One region of the Siminovitchia sp. FSL W7-1587 genome, then DNA from elsewhere that is predicted to be linked to it. Evidence: riboswitches for the same ligand, from Rfam matches in the RefSeq annotation. Region 1 holds a riboswitch; each other region holds the start of a gene.
What was found. Region 1 has a riboswitch for cobalamin ahead of NST31_RS00185 (ribonucleoside-diphosphate reductase subunit alpha). Riboswitches for the same ligand answer to the same signal wherever they lie in the genome.
Positions count from the first base shown of each region.

Region 1 (5,813 bases):
AGGGGACAAAGGAAAAAACAGATAAACTGGGGTGGTTTGACGTGGATACAGAAGAAAACAAAGCAAAGATTGCCGCCATCGTTACTCAAAATCAAAACGTGATCCTTGGTGGCGGTGCTCCTGTATTCCTTGTTCATGACAAGGAAGAACTGCAGAAGATAAGCAGCAGCTTGGGAAAAATCCTTGATTCCGCAGCACATGAGATTAATGACCAGACCATTATCATTGTGGCAAGATAGCTGTATGAAAAAACGGCTTGCGAGTAGCCCCGCAAGCCGGCAAGTTCAAGCAAAAATGAGAACAAGTGTCCCAACGACGAAACAATAAATACTAAAATAAATTAAATTTCCCTTTTCCATAATGTTCATAAACCATTTTAAAGAAAAATAGGAAGCCACAATGGAAACAACAAAAGCACTTATATACGGGATAAACAATGTTGTTAAGTCAGGGTCGTTCACCATGTCGGAAATGCTTAGGATCGTTCCGCCCACACTGACCGGTATGTACAGTAAAAATGAAAAGCGCAGTGCTGTCTCAGGTCTCATGCCCATGCCCATCGCACCGACAATCGTCGCTCCTGAGCGGCTGATTCCCGGTATTAAAGCTACCACCTGTGCAAAGCCGACCACAATAGCGTCCTTGAGCGTCAGATCTCCATCCTGTTTTCTTCCTTTTAAATTTCGGATTAAAAACAACGCTACACCCGTTATGAGCAAGGTAACGGCAGTAATATGTACTCCTTTTAGCGTTTCCGAAATCATGTCATTGAACAGAACACCGATGACTCCGGCCGGAATCGTGGCGATTATTAAATAGACAATGAAGCGAAAATCATCCCTCGCCTCTTCGTTTCGATGCAATATGTAAGAAAAGCCGTTCGTCGCAAGACGAATAATATCGTTACGATATATAATTAAAACGGCAATCAAAGAACCTGCATTTACAAGCAATTCAAATGTCAACTTTTTTGTGGAAATTCCTAAAAAGTGCTGGGCAAGCACCAAATGCCCGCTGGATGAAATCGGGATTGGCTCGGTAATTCCCTGAATCAACCCCAGCACGATATATTTAATAGTTTCCATTATATTTATTTCCATCACATCTCACCATCCCCGATTTACTAGAATACCTTTTTTACGTTTGCTTTTCAATTATATTTGGCAAATAAAATGAAAAACAGTAATGTTGTTAAATTGCCATTTTACTCAAGACCATAAGCCGCTGTTTAAGGAGAGAAGTCAAACGCGGGATACTTCCAAAGCAACTTTATCCCGCATATAAGGTGCCGTAAGACTCCCACTTCAAGACTTGATGAGTTGATACAAAAGGTTTAAGTGGGAGAAAACGGCACCTAAATGCCCGATTGGTTCAACTAACATTCAGTAGGAGCCCTACTGATGGACAAAGGCAGCAAGATATTTTCTTTGACAGTTAACGTATCCAGCAAATTATATTCCTGGTAAATGAAGCCGAGGTGATGCTTGCGGAATTCGGCAAGTTGCTTTTCCTTCATGCCGACGATGTCTTTTCCATCAATTTTGATCGTCCCCTCACTCACTTTGTCAATGGAAGAAAGGGCGTTAAGCAATGTCGTTTTTCCCGAGCCTTACGCGCCCAAGATACTGACAAAATCTCCTTTTTCCACTTGAATATCTATTCCTTTTAAAACTTCCTGCCTGTTAAATTTATTTCCGTAACTTTTATAAATTTTTTGCGCTTCAAGAATACTCAATTATGTTCAATCCTTTACTTGATATATTGATCATAAAAGGATTGGATATCTTTTTCCTTCGATTCGACGAACAAATGATAAAAGCATGTGACAAACATGTCACATGCGTGTGGCGTGTCAGATTCTCAAATTCGTTAGAGGAATGTCGTTCCTGTTCCCGGCTATGATTGTTGTTACTATAATGATCACGAGCAAAAATTCGAACCCTGTCTTTTCGGCAACCGCTGGTTTTCCCCATCAATCTTAATAAACTAAAAATATTGGTAAAAGAAATTCATTTTTTCACCACCGTATCGGAATAAGTCGGAGTGTGATCCAAATGTTTTTGCGGCCGACCCATTCGTTTTTAGCATTGTTGTATACATAAAAAAACGCTATAACAAATAGCATCAGGTTACCATTGACTTACAGGCTCTTTTTCTCGGCAAGCTTGATGAATTCGATCACTTTACCATGTTCAAGCTATATGCTTCGGTTTTTCTTCATATTTCAATGGCTGTCTTGGGAAAATAGCCTTAACAACGCCGCGCTCAAGGAGAAACGCGTCTTGTGTTTTCCTCCGTTAGGAAGGGCAGATATTTCCCAAAAGCGGCCAGATGTTTAAAGGCGTGTTTGTTTGTGGTACGATTGTTTGTGTTCTCGCCGACTTTATCACATACAGTTTGTCTCCGTTTTTCATGTTTGAATGTTGCATTTCGTTTATTCAACCGGAAAACGATATTTTGCTTGTCAATTGGTTTTGGCCATGTTATATTTTAGTAGATACAATATTTAGGTGTAACAATCAAATAAAACACAATATATAGTGACACAACAAAGAAGGCGCCCAAAAGGGCTTAAAAGGGAATCCGGTGAAAAGCCGGAACTGTCCCCGCAACTGTAAATGCGTACGAACGGCAATACCACTGTTTTTTAAACGGGAAGGTGACCAAGTAGGACGATGCATAAGTCAGGAGACCTGCCTTTTTTGTCACAGTTTCAATTCTTCGGGGATTGAGAAGATGAAACGATAGTGGAAACCGTCATTTTTCGTGCGCTTTTTTCTCCTATCGTTTGATCCGCTCTCTTCCCGGAGCGGGTTTTTCTATTTTTAAAAAATGAAGAAAAGGTGAGAAAATGACAACCATTATTGCTGAAAAAGAATCTCAAAAGCAGCCATTTGATCGAAAGAGATTATCGCGTTTTATAGAAAGGGTCGCGGACTTAAACTGTCCCGCATACATCGATAAGGTTGTCCGGGTGATAGAATCTAAAAATGAATATCATAAAGATCATATAACGGGCCTTCTCATTCAAGCCGCTTTGGAAAATACGGATGAAGCCAACCCGGATTGGACATACACTGCCGCAAAAATCTACCTCGCAAACTTGTACAAACAGGCCAGTATCAACCGCTCCTATGACAAAAAACAAAAATACGGGGATTTCTATCAATTAATCAAGCAATTAACTGATTTCGGAATTTACTCGACTCGTTTACTTGAAAAATACAGTGAAAAAGAGATTCGGGAGCTGGAACAAATCATTGATCCGGAGCGTGACTTGTTATTTGATTACATAGGACTTCATACATTGGCGACGCGTTACCTGGCAACGGATCATGAAAAAAATGTTTATGAATTGCCGCAAGAACGCTGGATGATCATCGCCATGCATTTAATGCAGGATGAGGCAAAGGAAAAAAGAAAAGAGTGGATTCAGGAAAGTTATTGGGCGTTGTCGAACTTGTACATGACAGTCGCCACTCCTACTCTTGCCAATGCCGGACTTGCGCATGGCCAACTTTCGAGCTGCTTCATCGACACGGTGGAAGATTCGCTGATCGGCATTTACAACAGCAACACAGATGTTGCCAGGCTTTCCAAAGACGGCGGAGGCATCGGGGTCTATATGGGGAAAGTCAGAAGCCGTGGAAGCTCCATAAAAGGATTCAAACACGCGTCATCCGGGGTTCTTCCCTGGATTAAACAGTTGAACAATACAGCAGTTAGTGTTGATCAGCTCGGAAGGAGAAAAGGCGCTGTTGCTGTTTATCTTGATGTGTGGCATGCGGATATTCTTTCTTTTCTCGATTTAAAACTGAACAATGGCGACGACCGTCAGCGGGCGCATGATATTTTTACGGGTGTATGTATTCCCGATCTCTTTATGGAGCAAGTGGAACGACGCGGTGACTGGTATTTGTTTGACCCGCATGAAGTGAGACAAGTCATGGGCTTTTCGCTGGAAGACTTTTATGACGAAGAAAAAGGCGCGGGCACTTTCAGAGAAAAATATGAAGCATGTATTCAAAACGAGACTTTGACTAAAACGCGGGTTCCGGCAATTCAAATCATGATTAGAATCATGAAATCCCAGTTGGAAACAGGAACACCGTTCATGTTTTACAGGGATGAAGTGAATCGCATGAATCCGAACAAGCATGCGGGAATGATTTATTCAAGTAATTTATGTACCGAAATTATGCAAAACATGTCCCCCACTGTGCAATTTGATGAAACAATAGATGGAGACACGATCATTACTTATAAAAAACCTGGTGATTTTGTCGTTTGCAATCTTTCATCCATTAATTTGGCCAAAGCGGTTCAAAAAATAGATGGCCCGCACGATGTACTGGAACGATTGATCCCCATCCAAATCCGAATGTTGGATAATGTCATTGATTTAAACACCATTGACGTTAAACAGGCTGTCATCACCAATCAAAAATATCGGGCTATCGGACTGGGAACATTTGGCTGGCATCATTTATTGGCCTTAAACGGCATTGAGTGGGAATCAAAAACGGCCGTGGAGCTTGCAGACCAATTATATGAAAAAATCGCCTTGCTGGCCATTCGCGCGAGTGTCGAGCTGGCAAAAGAAAAAGGGCCCTACCCTCTGTTCCAAGGCAGTGATTGGGAAACAGGAACTTATTTTCAGAAACGGGGCTATCTGGCCGGTGACAGATCAGACGAGTGGAAAGAGGTCATGGAAGCAGTTCAAACCGCCGGGATAAGAAACGGGTATTTAATGGCAGTTGCACCCAACTCCAGCACATCCGTTATTGCAGGCTCAACAGCCAGCATCGATCCCATTTTCAAGCCTTTTTACTTTGAAGAAAAAAAGGATTACAAATTGCCTGTTGTGGCACCAGATTTAACCCATCATACGTACAACATATACCGAAAATCCGCTTACATCGTAGACCAGCGGTGGTCCATTCAGCAAAATGCCGCACGGCAACGGCATATCGACCAGTCTATTTCATTTAATTTGTATGTTCCGAACAATATCAAGGCGCAAATCATGCTAGACCTGCATTTGCAAGCTTGGGATTCGGGGCTCAAAACGACTTATTATGTCCGTTCAACGGCATCCGATATTGAGGAATGTGTATGGTGCGAGTCTTGATTTGTTACGCCACCTACAGCGGAAACACGGAAGAAACCGCAAAATTGATCCAAACCCGATTGAATAGCGAGGGGATGGAAACAACGATGTACCGGATTGGAAAAGGTCCAATCCCGGACCCCTCCGGGTTTCATGCCGTGGTTCTTGGATCTTTTACTTGGGGAAAGGGCGCCACCCCCGGCATTGTAAAAGATTTTGTATATGAACTGGGGTGGAAACCGCCGAACGTATACGTATTTGGAACAGGAGACACCCAGTTTGGGGGCGATGATTTATTTTGCAAAGCAGCAGACAAGCTGGCGAAGTTTTACTGTTCGCCGATCGCCCCCTTGAAAATAGAACAAAGCCCAAGAGGCTCGCAGGAAAAACATGTCAACAACTGGACGGAAGGAGTTATCAAACATTGCCTGAACTTTTACAAAAAGCAGCCATATTAAACCCTGTCAACCCGAATAAATCTACTGCCCTTTTTGGCGGGAAAGCGAGCGGAATATTAAATTGGAATGATCTTGCTTATCCTTATTTTTACGATTACCGCGAGCAAATCCGCTCATTGTTTTGGCGGGCCAGCGAGGTGGACATGACGCAAGATGCCAAACAGTTTCCCACTCTTTCAAAGCCTGAACAGGAGGCGTTTTTAAAAATTATCGGCCTGCTCGCAACATTGGACGGCCCACAAACG
Region 1 is NZ_CP150169.1:31,818-37,630, reverse strand. It holds gene NST31_RS00205 (YIEGIA family protein) at 1-25, shown strand, start outside; gene NST31_RS00200 (hypothetical protein) at 42-239, shown strand; gene NST31_RS00195 (undecaprenyl-diphosphate phosphatase) at 285-1,100, opposite strand; partial or broken gene NST31_RS00190 (ATP-binding cassette domain-containing protein) at 1,397-1,735, opposite strand; cobalamin riboswitch at 2,539-2,716, shown strand; gene NST31_RS00185 (ribonucleoside-diphosphate reductase subunit alpha) at 2,852-5,131, shown strand; gene NST31_RS00180 (flavodoxin) at 5,116-5,568, shown strand; gene NST31_RS00175 (ribonucleotide-diphosphate reductase subunit beta) at 5,535-5,813, shown strand, end outside.

Region 2 (5,813 bases), 1.6 Mb from region 1:
AAGCATTTGAAAAAGGAATGCAGGAAAAAGCGGCTGAATTCCAAAAAGCCGGAAGCAGTATATACCAATAATTTTCTCTGGAGGTTTTCCGTATGAATGTACAAAAAATAAGAGAGGAAATTAAGCAGTTGGAAAGGAAAATAGAGGTATTGCAGGTACGGTTAAATGAAATCCAACAAGCCTGCGACCATCATTTTATTGGCGATGCATATTATGAAACCTGCAGCAAATGCAATAAGGTGAATGTATTATATTATTAATGGTTCACTACTAAAAGCCCCCGAAAGGAAACTGATATGCTCCCCTAAAGGTAGACAGATAAAAAATAAAAATCTGTTTTCCTTAAGGGGAGTTTTTTTCTAAAAAAGCGATTTGCGACCCCGCTTCCGAAAATATGCCTGCTTAAGGATCGCCCGGGAAATAGGGTGCTTACATCCATGGTGGGATTGCCAAGTGCTATCCCGTCCTTATCGGTTATTTTGGTAAAAGTCGTATCAGAGGTTATTCTGTTCAACAATCAAGCTGTGGCTAAGCCTTCCGTCGGTAAGTCAAAGGGTGTTTCCTTTAGATGAACCGGGCCGCTGGCCAAACAAATGATGATCGCCAAAGCTGGCGAAGCGGGAGTTGATCCCGCTAAATCGGGAACGGCGATATCGAAGACGGTCCCCTCGCCTATTTTCCGGAAGTCCATCCGCGTCCGGGTAGAGCTGCGGTGGGAGATGGAGAGAAAGAAAGCTCTCGTGAAGGGGCTTTTTATTGATGTTCTACATACGATATTCCCAAAAGATGTTGGAGGGATTTATCGTGGCGAAATGGATTGATGTTTCAACGACGAAACACCAGCTCAAGCTTTTTGACGGAAACAAGTTGATAAAGACGTACCCGATTGCTGTCGGCAAGATGTTAACGCCAACACCATACGGAAACTTTGCGGTCATCAACAAACAGCGGAATCCCGGAGGTCCTTTTGGTGTTATGTGGATCGGGTTATCAAAGCCCCATTACGGAATTCATGGGACAAATAACCCTTCTTCCATTGGCAAAAACGTTTCACATGGCTGTATTAGAATGCATAATCGTGATGTGCTGGATCTTGCCCGCCGAATTCCGATTGGGACGCGGGTTGTGATTCATAGGTAGGGGCCGGATTTTTTTTTGCCGCAGGATATTTTCTTTTTGCAAGGAGTGGGCTATTCTTAAAAAGAGACTACTCGAAATGCCGTTTTAAAAGTAAGATGCGGTATTTAGGAGTCATTTACAATAAAATTGTCTGTTTCAAAAAAGTTGCGAAGCTTTGTCCCTTTGGATAGGGCTGTTTTTATACCTAAAAAAGAGGAGCAGGATAATGAATATAAGAAACGTGAAATCTTCAGATTACAAGATCATTATTTCTGTGTTAAATGAGTGGTGGAATGGTCGTACGATGACGGATATGCTGCCCAAACTATTCTTTGATCATTTTCAAGACACTAGTTATATCATTGAAGAAAAGGGGGAAATAATCGGGTTTCTGATTGGATTATTATCGCAATCACGCAAGAAAGAAGCCTATATCCATTTTGTTGGCATACATCCCCATTACCGCCAACACGGTATCGGGCGCAAACTTTATCAAACCTTCTTTGATCATGTAAAGAAAAAAGCGGTTAAAACAGTTCGCTGTGTCACATCTCCAGTGAATCAAAGCTCTATCGCTTACCATACGAAAATGGGTTTTGTCATTGAAAAAGGAGATAAACAGGTGGATGGCATTGATGTACATAGTGATTATGATGGTGTTGAACAAGATAGAGTGTTGTTTGTTAAGGCGCTATAACTATCATTACATTTCAGTATGATACGAAAAATGAAAACGAATCACCGTATAGAAAGAGGGTACTTATGCTGTATTTATATTTTATAAGACATGCGCAGACAGAATGGAATGTTGCGGGAAAAGTTCAAGGCCGGAGGGATTCCGGTTTAACTGAAAAAGGAGTGGAAGATGCGCGACTGCTTGGAGAAAAGTTCAAAGAGATAGATTGGCAAGCGGTTTACACGAGTCCGAGCAAGCGTGCCGTGAGGACGCTGGAGTTGATTCATGGAGAAAGCTTTTCTTCCTATACCGTTGATGGGCGACTGATGGAGATGGATCTTGGAGATCTGGAAGGAAAGACAATGGAAGAAATTAAGGAGCTTTATCCTGAGCAATATCATCATTACTGGCATCAACCAAGTAAATATGTTCATACGTCTGGGGAAAACTTTTACGAAGTAAAAGATAGAGTCGAGGCGTTAGTCAAAGAATTGCTATCCACCTATGAATCTGGCCATGTTTGTATCATTACCCATGGTGTTGTCGTGAAAATGGTGCAGCTTATTTTCCGCCAGCTTGACATGGACCAGCTTTGGAAAACTCCTTATATCGAAGGAACGAGTGTAACGGCTTTAAAAAGAGCCGGCAGCCAAATTGAAATTCTCTCGGAAGGGGATTTGAGCCATCTTTCATTGAAAAATCCAACTGTACAATAAGAGACGATCATGTATACTAAAGTCAAGTTGACAATTTCATATGGAAAGAATGGGGTGTCTTATGAAAAGACTTAATAGGGAAGTTGGTGAAAATCCAACGCGGTCCCGCCACTGTGAATGGGAGTGAGCTGAGTATCCACTGTGTTTCATTGCATGGGAAGGAACAGCGATCACGATGACCATAAGCCAGGAGACCTGCCTGATTCTTCACGCCATGAACCTACGAGGATAGGGAGGTGTACTGGTGGAATCGCCATCTAATATTGGATGGCTGTTCCAAACTGCACACATCTCTTGCGAAGAGATGTTTTTTTATTGAGAAAAAAAACAATTTACAGGGGGAGAAACATTGAAAAAATTCCACATTTTATTACTATCCATTTTCATGCTGTTCAGCCTGTTGACCGGTTGTAATCAGGCTGCTGAAAAAAGTGGAAAAACAGATCAACCATCCGAACAACAAACGAAACAATCGGAACAGGCGGCTTTTCCAGTCACATTAACGGACGGTAACGGAGAAGAGATAACGATTGAAAAGGAACCCGAAAGAATTGTATCCGCCCTCCCAAGCAACACTGAAATTGCGTTTGCCCTTGGATTGGGTGATAAAATTGTCGGCGTATCCGACCATGACAATTATCCAGAAGAAGCGGCCCAGAAGGAAAAAATCGGCGGCCTTGAGTTGAATATAGAAAAAATCCTCTCCTTAGACCCCCAGCTTGTGCTGGTTGACCCTTCCAATGATCAAAAAGCTGTAGAGCAATTAAAAGCGGCAGACATTCCGGTGCTTGTTGTCAACAGCTCGGAAAGTTTGGATGATGTGTATAAGTCGATTGAGTTAATCGGAAAAGCGACAAATACAGTGGATGAAGCGGAAAAGGTCATAGAGGATATGCGGAAAAAAATCGCCGATGTTGAAGCTAAGGTCAAGGGGATAAAAGAAGAAGACAAGAAAAAGGTTTTTATGGAAATATCTCCCGAACCGGAAATCTATACAGCAGGTAACAATACGTTTATGGATACACTCCTCACGATTATTCATGCAGAAAACGCCTCTAAAGAAATTGACGGCTGGCAGAAGGTAAATGATGAAGCTGTTATCAAGATGAATCCGGATGTCATCATTACTACATATAGCAACTATGTGGATAATCCGGTGGAACAAGTGTTAAAGCGTGAAGGCTGGACTGATATTACGGCCATTAAGGAAAAACAGGTTTTTGATGTGCACTCCGATCTCATCAATCGTCCCGGTCCCCGTCTGGCGGAAGGGGTTGAAGAACTGGCAAAAGCAGTGTATCCCGATGCATTTCAATAATTGGCGGATAGGGCGGGGATTCTCGCCGAACGCCATTTTTTAGAAGGAAACATCCTTACGAGGCACGATTCATTACCATATTAAGCATGAAAGAAGAGATTCCCATGATTGAAGTTATTCAAGCTTCGGGTGGCTATCGGCGTAAGCCTGTCGTTCAAGATATATCTTTTCAAGTACAAAAAGGGGAGTTTTTCGGCATCATCGGTCCAAACGGGAGCGGAAAAACAACGCTTTTAAAGATGATGAGCAATACGATGCCGCTTCAGTCGGGTGAAATGAGGCTGGCCGGCCGTCCCATCTCATCTTTTTCCTCGAAAGAATTTGCCCGGTTAACGGCTGTCCTCCCGCAAATGTCATCTTTGGCTTTTAATTACACAGTGAAAGAAACCGTTTCTTTAGGGAGGTATGCCCATCAAAAAAGCTTGTTTCATTCTTTTGATGAGGCAGATGAAAAGATCATTCACGAAGTGATGGAGCAGACAGGCATTCTCCAATATGCCGAAAGTCCGTTGGAAGAGCTCTCGGGCGGGGAAAGACAGCGCGTCTTTTTGGCACAGGCGTTGGCACAAAAGCCGAAAATTCTTCTTTTAGATGAGCCGACGAATCACTTGGATTTGGCCTACCAAAAAGAACTGCTCGATCTATTAAAAAAGTGGACAAAAGAAGAGAATCTCACAGTCGTTTCCGTGTTTCACGATTTGAACTTGGCTGGTCTGTACTGTGACCGCTTGCTGCTTTTGCATGAAGGAAAAAAGCAAATATGCGATGCGCCTGCTGAGGTGTTAAAAGAAGAAAGAATTCAGTGTATTTATAAAGCGGACATTGAAAAATATCCGCACCCAAAAGTGCCGAAACCACAAATGATGCTCGTTCCGCATCAATGGCCAAGTGGGCATAATCCGTTATTGCTGAAAGAAAGCATGCTGAAAGTATCGAATGAGACCATTACATTTGAATCACCGGTCCCGCTGCGGACGATGTCATCGGGGGTTACCGGATCAGGCGTGGGCTGGCACCGCTCTTTTGTCAACCGGCATGTGGACAAAAACTATCAATGCGACAATTTTAAGGAAGAGATGATCCTTTATTTAAAAGATCATGGATATGACCCGAATGAAACAGTCGGGATGATGACGGCGGTGAATCTGCACGATGTTTCCCACCAGGTGTTTGAGGAAGCTGGTTTGTCTGTGCTTGTTGTCGTGACCGCGGGTGCCGGGAATGCCGTCGATGCATCATTGGGTGAAAGACACCGGGTTCTCGTGTCCCCCGGAACCATTAACACATGGGTATTCGTAAACGGTAAGTTAACGGAGGAAGCTTTTATACAAAGCATTATGACGGCAACTGAAGCAAAGGTAAAAGCGCTGCACGAATGTCAAGTCGTCGATTCTTCGACAGGCACCCTTGCGACTGGAACATCGACAGATAGTATATTAATTGCGGCAACGCAGGAAGGGCCGTTTCTTCCTTTTGGCGGTTCGATCACGCTACTTGGCCGGCTGGTCGGCAAAGGTGTCTTTCTATGTACAAAAGAAGCGTTGCATAATCATTTACAAAGGAACGGCCTTCGTTGACCGCCCATTTAACAGCCATTGCCCTCGCGTTTTTGCTTGATTTGGCCATTGGGGACCCGCCCGATTGGCCTCATCCTGTTAAATGGATAGGGAAAATGATTTCTTTCTTAGACCGCCGCTGGAATCGGGGATCGCATCGGAAGTTAAAAGGAACAGCCATGGTCTTGGCTGTTATCGGCATGGTCTATATTACGGGATTTTTTCTTGTCTCGCTTTGTTATCACATCCATCCTGTTGCGGGAATCCTCGTTGAAGCAGTCATCATATCAACAACGATTGCTCAAAAAAGCTTGGGTGAAGCCGCTCGTGAAGTATACGAGCCTTTACGGGACGGAGACCTCCCGGAAGCCCGGAAAAAACTGTCTTATATTGTAGGCCGCGATACACTGGGGCTTCCGGAGGCAGAA
Region 2 is NZ_CP150169.1:1,639,149-1,644,961, reverse strand. It holds gene thiC (phosphomethylpyrimidine synthase ThiC) at 1-71, shown strand, start outside; gene NST31_RS07715 (serine protease) at 93-260, shown strand; gene NST31_RS07710 (hypothetical protein) at 594-821, shown strand; gene NST31_RS07705 (L,D-transpeptidase) at 805-1,140, shown strand; gene NST31_RS07700 (GNAT family N-acetyltransferase) at 1,346-1,816, shown strand; gene NST31_RS07695 (histidine phosphatase family protein) at 1,882-2,511, shown strand; cobalamin riboswitch at 2,547-2,729, shown strand; gene NST31_RS07690 (ABC transporter substrate-binding protein) at 2,861-3,829, shown strand; gene NST31_RS07685 (adenosylcobinamide amidohydrolase) at 3,934-5,406, shown strand; gene cbiB (adenosylcobinamide-phosphate synthase CbiB) at 5,403-5,813, shown strand, end outside.
Region 2: linked by a shared signal. The riboswitch ahead of NST31_RS07690 (ABC transporter substrate-binding protein) and the one ahead of NST31_RS00185 (ribonucleoside-diphosphate reductase subunit alpha) in region 1 are both predicted to bind cobalamin.

Region 3 (5,813 bases), 1.8 Mb from region 1:
AATCCGCCGCCAGCTCCACAGCACATCCCGTTTTCCCGGGTGCGCTCCATTTCCACAAGGGTTACCCCGGGAATTGATTTTAAAATGTCACGCGGCGGATCATACACTTCGTTATATCTTCCAAGATAACAAGAATCATGGAAAGTGATTTTTTCATTCACCTCATACTTTGGCTGTAAGCGTCCTTCCGCCACCAATTGCGCAAGCAATTCTGTATGGTGATATACTTCCGCTTCCAAACCAAAGTCGGGATATTCATTTTTAAAAATATTATATGCATGCGGGTCAATTGTTACAATTTTTCGCACATTGTTTTTCTCAAATTCTTTAATATTGGCCGCAGCCAATTCCTGAAATAGAAACTCATTTCCAAGGCGGCGCGGCGTATCTCCGGAGTTTTTCTCTTTGTTTCCGAGAATCGCGAACTTAACGCCGGCTTCATTCAACAGTTTGGCGAAAGAGAGAGCAATTTTCTGGCTTCTGTTGTCAAAAGCCCCCATTGCACCAACCCAAAGCAAGTATTCAAATTCTTCGCCGGATTTCTTCATTTCTTTCACCGTCGGAACATGAACATCATCACGCAAATCTCGCCAATTTTCTTTCTCTTTTCGATTCAATCCCCACGGGTTTCCTTGTCTTTCAATATTTTGCATCGCTCTTTGTGCATCAGGGTCCATTTTTCCTTCTGTTAAAACGAGATAACGCCGCATATCTATAATGTGGCTTACGTGTTTGTTCATAACCGGGCACTGGTCTTCACAGTTCCGGCATGTTGTGCACGCCCACAGCTCCTCTTCTGTAATGATATCCCCGATCATGCTCGGCTGATACTCCAATGCCGCTGCGGCTTCCTCGGCTCCTTCTGTGCTGCCCGCTTTTGCGATTCTGTTTCCAAGCGTATTGGCAAATGCATATGCCGGCACCCAAGGCTGCTTTCTTGTAACAGCTGCCCCGTAATTCGTCAAATGGTCACGCAGCTTAATCATAATATCCATCGGCGACAGCATTTTTCCTGTACCTGTCGCAGGACACATATTTGTACAGCGGCCGCATTCCACACACGCGTATAAGTCAAGAAGCTGAAGATCTGTAAATTCATCAATTTTTCCTACACCGAATGTCTCGGCGGACTCATCCTCAAAATCAATCGGCTTCAACTTCGCGTCGTTGTCAAGCGGCTCCAGGTACACATTAGCCGGACCGGCAATTAAATGGGCGTGCTTCGATTGAGGCACATATACTAAGAAAGCGAGTAATAGAAGCAGATGCACCCACCACGCGACGTAAAACACAACCGCCGCTGCGAACGGGCTCATCCAGCCAAACAGTGCCGCAATGCCTGACGCAACAGGCTCCGTCCATGTAAGATTTTCCCCTTCCCAGATGAGGGCCATTCCGTTCCCCAGAAGGACGGAAGCCATCAGTCCGCCAATAAAAAGCAATACGAGCCCAGCATAAAATCCCCGCTTTAAGCGCACAAGCTTTTCAATGTAACGGCGGTAAAACGCCCAGGCCACCGCCACTAAAATGACAAGCGTGACAAGCTCCTGGAAAAAAGTAAATCCCGGATAAAGAGGGCCAAGCGGAAGATGGGATCCCGGTGCAAGCCCTTTCCAAATAAAATCAATTGCCCCAAATTGCACGAGAATGAAACCATAAAAAAACATCACATGGATAATGCCGCTTTTTTTATCCTTTAAAAGCTTTTTCTGCCCAAACACATACGTCCAAATATTTTTAAGCCTTTCTTTCACATTGCGATCAAACTCTTCTTTTTTTCCCAGTTTAATAAATTGAATCCGTGTTCTTACCACATACACAAACAAGTAAACGCCGTAAGCGGTTACGAATACAAAAGCAAGCCAATTCAGCAATAGCAATCCATCCATAACAGTTGGTGCCCCCTTCTCATCTATTTTTAAAACCGGCACTTTTCCGAATCTTGTTACTACCATTATATAATGAATGAGCATTCAGTCAAGATGGAACCTGCTATGGATTCGAGAAATTCTATTATGATTCATCAAAATTCGTTCATGTAAACGGGTGGTTTACTTTAGGGATGAAAGCCTCTATTGCTGAAAGTTCGCCAACCGTCCTACTCTTCCGGCTAACCCCAAAATGCCCTATCCTTTTTATTTTTTCTCTTTGCTTCTACCTGTAAAAGCGAAGCTTTTTTTAACCCTCGCAATAAACTATTCGGAACCACACGCCCATCCTATGGTTTTCCTTTACACAATAAAGGAAGGCTGCCCAAACCGGACAGCCTTCAGCTTCTTTTCCCTAATTTTCTTCGTATTAAAATGACGGCAAACACCGGGGCCCCGATCAATGCGGTAATCACTCCGATCGGAAGCTCGGCAGGATCGATGATCGTTCTAGCCACAAGATCTGCCAAGATGAGGAAAGACGCTCCCGCCAAAACAGAAAGCGGAAGCAAGTGTTTATGGTCCGGCCCCCAGACAATTCTCACCAGATGGGGAATGACAAGACCCACAAAACCGATCGTTCCCGACACTGCGACAGCCGCCCCTGTCAGGACAGAGCTGGACGCCAAGACGGCCACCTTTCTTGGGCCTACGTTGACGCCAAGATGTTTGGCCCGTTCTTCTCCAAAAGCGATCGCATTCAGTTCACGCGCGTTCCAAAAAAGAATAAGGCTGCCGACCAGTAAAAACGGCAAAATAATTTTCACAAAGCTCCAGCCCCTCATCGAGACGCTTCCCAAAAGCCAGCCGATGATTTGGCGCAGCTCCTCTCCGGATAAAGCAATCATCAACGAGATAAAGGCGCCAAGGAAAGAGCTAAAAATAATCCCCGTCAATATGATCGTTTCCACTTTCATCGTTCTGTCAATGCTGCGCGCAAAAGAAAGTACCAAAATGACGGTAATAAATGCGCAAACAATGCTTAATAGCGGCAGTGTATACATTCCAACCAAAGGCAGGGACAATTGATAAAAAAGTGTAATGACCGCGCCAACTGAAGCGCCCGATGAAACACCGAGCGTATAAGGGTCCGCCAGTGGATTGCGCAACAGCCCTTGAAAAGCAGCTCCGGCAATCGCCAAAGCCGCTCCCACCAGTCCGGCAAGCACGACGCGGGGCAAACGAATATTCATGACAATATTCGTATACATGGGATCAGAGGGAAATTCGATCGGAAGGTAAAAAGCTTCACTGCCAATAATGCGTGCAACATCCAGTATGGGCACCTTTACGGAACCCGTCGAGATACTGACAAGCATTACGGCAATCAACAGCCCGATCGCAATGATATAGGGAAAAAAAGGATTATTCTTTGAAAACATCCGGATAAACAGCCTTTGCAAGCTCCTCTACTCCTTCAGCCAAACGTGGGCCGGATCGGCTCACCAAATCTTCGTTGACCGCAATGACCCGTTCTTCCTTTACCGCGTTCATATCTTGCCAGCCAGTGCGTGCCATTACTGCATCGGTAGCATTTTCCACATAACTATAATTGACGATGATCACATCGGGATTCATCGCAATAATGGCCTCTTCATTCATTTTTGGCCACCCTTCTTCTTCCACAGCGTTTTTCGCGTTAATAATAGCCAGCATTTCATCCATAAAGGTGTTTTTCCCGGCTGCATACATTTCGGGAGGAGGGGAGAGCTCGACAAAAACCGACTTCTTCTCTTCTTCTTGAATCTTCTCTGCTTTTTCCTTGATTTCTTCCAGTTTGGATTTCATTTCTTGTACGACTTCTTCTGCTTCTTTTTCATGTCCCGTGGCTTTCCCAATCATCTCAATCGTTTCATACGTATCACTAAAGCTCTGCGCGTTATGTACAACAAGAACTGTCACACCGCTTTCCTCAAGCTGCTTTAATCCGCCTTCCCATACGTCCATTCCTGATCCATGGGCAAGAACAAGATCCGGTTCGAGAGAAATGATTTTTTCCACATTTAACTCCATTCCGGCAACCTTTTCTTTTTTCGCCGCTTCCTCAGGATAATCGTCGTTCTCATTAACACCCACCACTTCATTGCCTGCACCGATTGCATACACAATTTCCGTATTGCTCGGAATCAGCGAAACGATTCTTTCCGGTTTCTTTTCAATCGTGACTTCTTTGTCCACTCCATCTTTAATCGTTATCGGAAAACCCGTTTCCTTGGCTTCATCCGTCGTCTTAGGTTCCACGCTTTCATTCTTTGGTTCATCTTTGCTTCCGCAGCCAGCCAACAGCCCGGCCACAAGGAAAAGCGCGGCTAATAACATATGTATTCTTTTCACCAAATCCATCCCCATTTCTTTTTAAAAATAAAAAACACCTCCATGCAGAGATGTTCAGGAAAGACACAACCAGTGCCAGATAAAATCATACTTTATTTATCCGAGCTTCATCTCCCCATCCTCGCAGGTTGACTTGTAGAGGTGAAATCGGCAGGTCTCCTGGCTTATGATCATCGCTTCCTGCCCCTTCCCGTACCAAAACACAGTGGGTTATCTCAGGACGCTCCCATTTTACAGTGGCGGGACCGCGTTGGATTTGCACCAACTTCCCTTTTCAGCTTTTTACTGAATGTTCCGAAACAGATTTTCAACAAAAAGCCACCGATTGCCTAAACATATGGAGTTATACAGATATTATACATGAAAAACTTTCGTTTCACAGCTTTTTCCTTTTCCAAAATGGGAATACTAAACGGGCATATATTCATGGACAGGAGGGGGGTTCTCATTGAAGTGGCTTGCCTGCTTTACAGCAATTGTTATCATTTTAGTCTCATTTTGCATGACCGACTATTATATCGGCCGCTTTATTGCCCGAAAAAGAGGCAAACCGCCGCAATCCCCCTTGAGAAAAAGCGACATCACACTGCTTGTCCGGGGAACTGACTTGTTTATCCAGTATTTTGATGACCTCTATAACGCCCGATCAAGCATTCACGTATTATTTTACATAGTAAGAAACGACTCGTTTGGCAAGCTGTTTTTCGACATTTTGATGGACCGTGCAAAAAGTGGTGTCAAAGTCCGGCTGCTGCTCGATTGGTTTGGATCAAGAACGGTGTCCAAACAACTCATCCAAAAAGCCCGGAGGAACGGGGTCGAAGTGCATTATTGCAACACCCCTCGCCTGCCGTTTCTCTTTTTTACCCTCCAACGCCGCAACCACCGGAAAATCACTGTGATTGATGGAAAGATCGGTTATGTGGGGGGCTATAATATTGGAGAAGAGTACATTGACCTTGATTCACTTCTTTCTCCTTGGCGGGACTATCACTTGCGCATTGAAGGAACGGGGACAGCCGATTTACAGAGCGTTTTTTTGCGGGATTGGAAACGAGCGACGGGGGTAACAGATTTCGATGAACAAGCTTTATTCCCTTCGCTCGCTGAAGGGCCTATTACCCATCGCTTTTTCCCAACAGAAGGGGTTGGTGCAGAAGAGGAAATCATCCGCCATATTGAAAAGGCTACTAACAGCATTTTCATTGGCACCCCTTACTTCATTCCACCGAAAAAAGTCATGGCTTCTCTTGAAAAAGCTTTGGAAAACAATGTAAAAGTGACGATTCTTGTACCAAGAATGTCCGACCATCCCATCGTCAAAGAAGCATCATTTCCCTACCTGCGGAAGATACTGGCCAAAGGAGGCACCGTATATCAATACAAAGAAGGATTTTTCCATGCGAAAGTTCTCTTGTTTGATGATGCTGTTTGTGACATCGGCACAGCCAATTTCGACTATCGAAGCTTATTGTTAAATAAGGAAATCAATTGCTTTATATACGACCATGAATTTATTGCCCATGTCAAAAAAATAATTGCCGAAGACAT
Region 3 is NZ_CP150169.1:2,747,982-2,753,794, reverse strand. It holds gene NST31_RS12895 (4Fe-4S dicluster domain-containing protein) at 1-1,889, opposite strand, end outside; gene NST31_RS12890 (iron chelate uptake ABC transporter family permease subunit) at 2,270-3,331, opposite strand; gene NST31_RS12885 (ABC transporter substrate-binding protein) at 3,294-4,262, opposite strand; cobalamin riboswitch at 4,394-4,602, opposite strand; gene cls (cardiolipin synthase) at 4,711-5,813, shown strand, end outside.
Region 3: linked by a shared signal. The riboswitch ahead of NST31_RS12885 (ABC transporter substrate-binding protein) and the one ahead of NST31_RS00185 (ribonucleoside-diphosphate reductase subunit alpha) in region 1 are both predicted to bind cobalamin.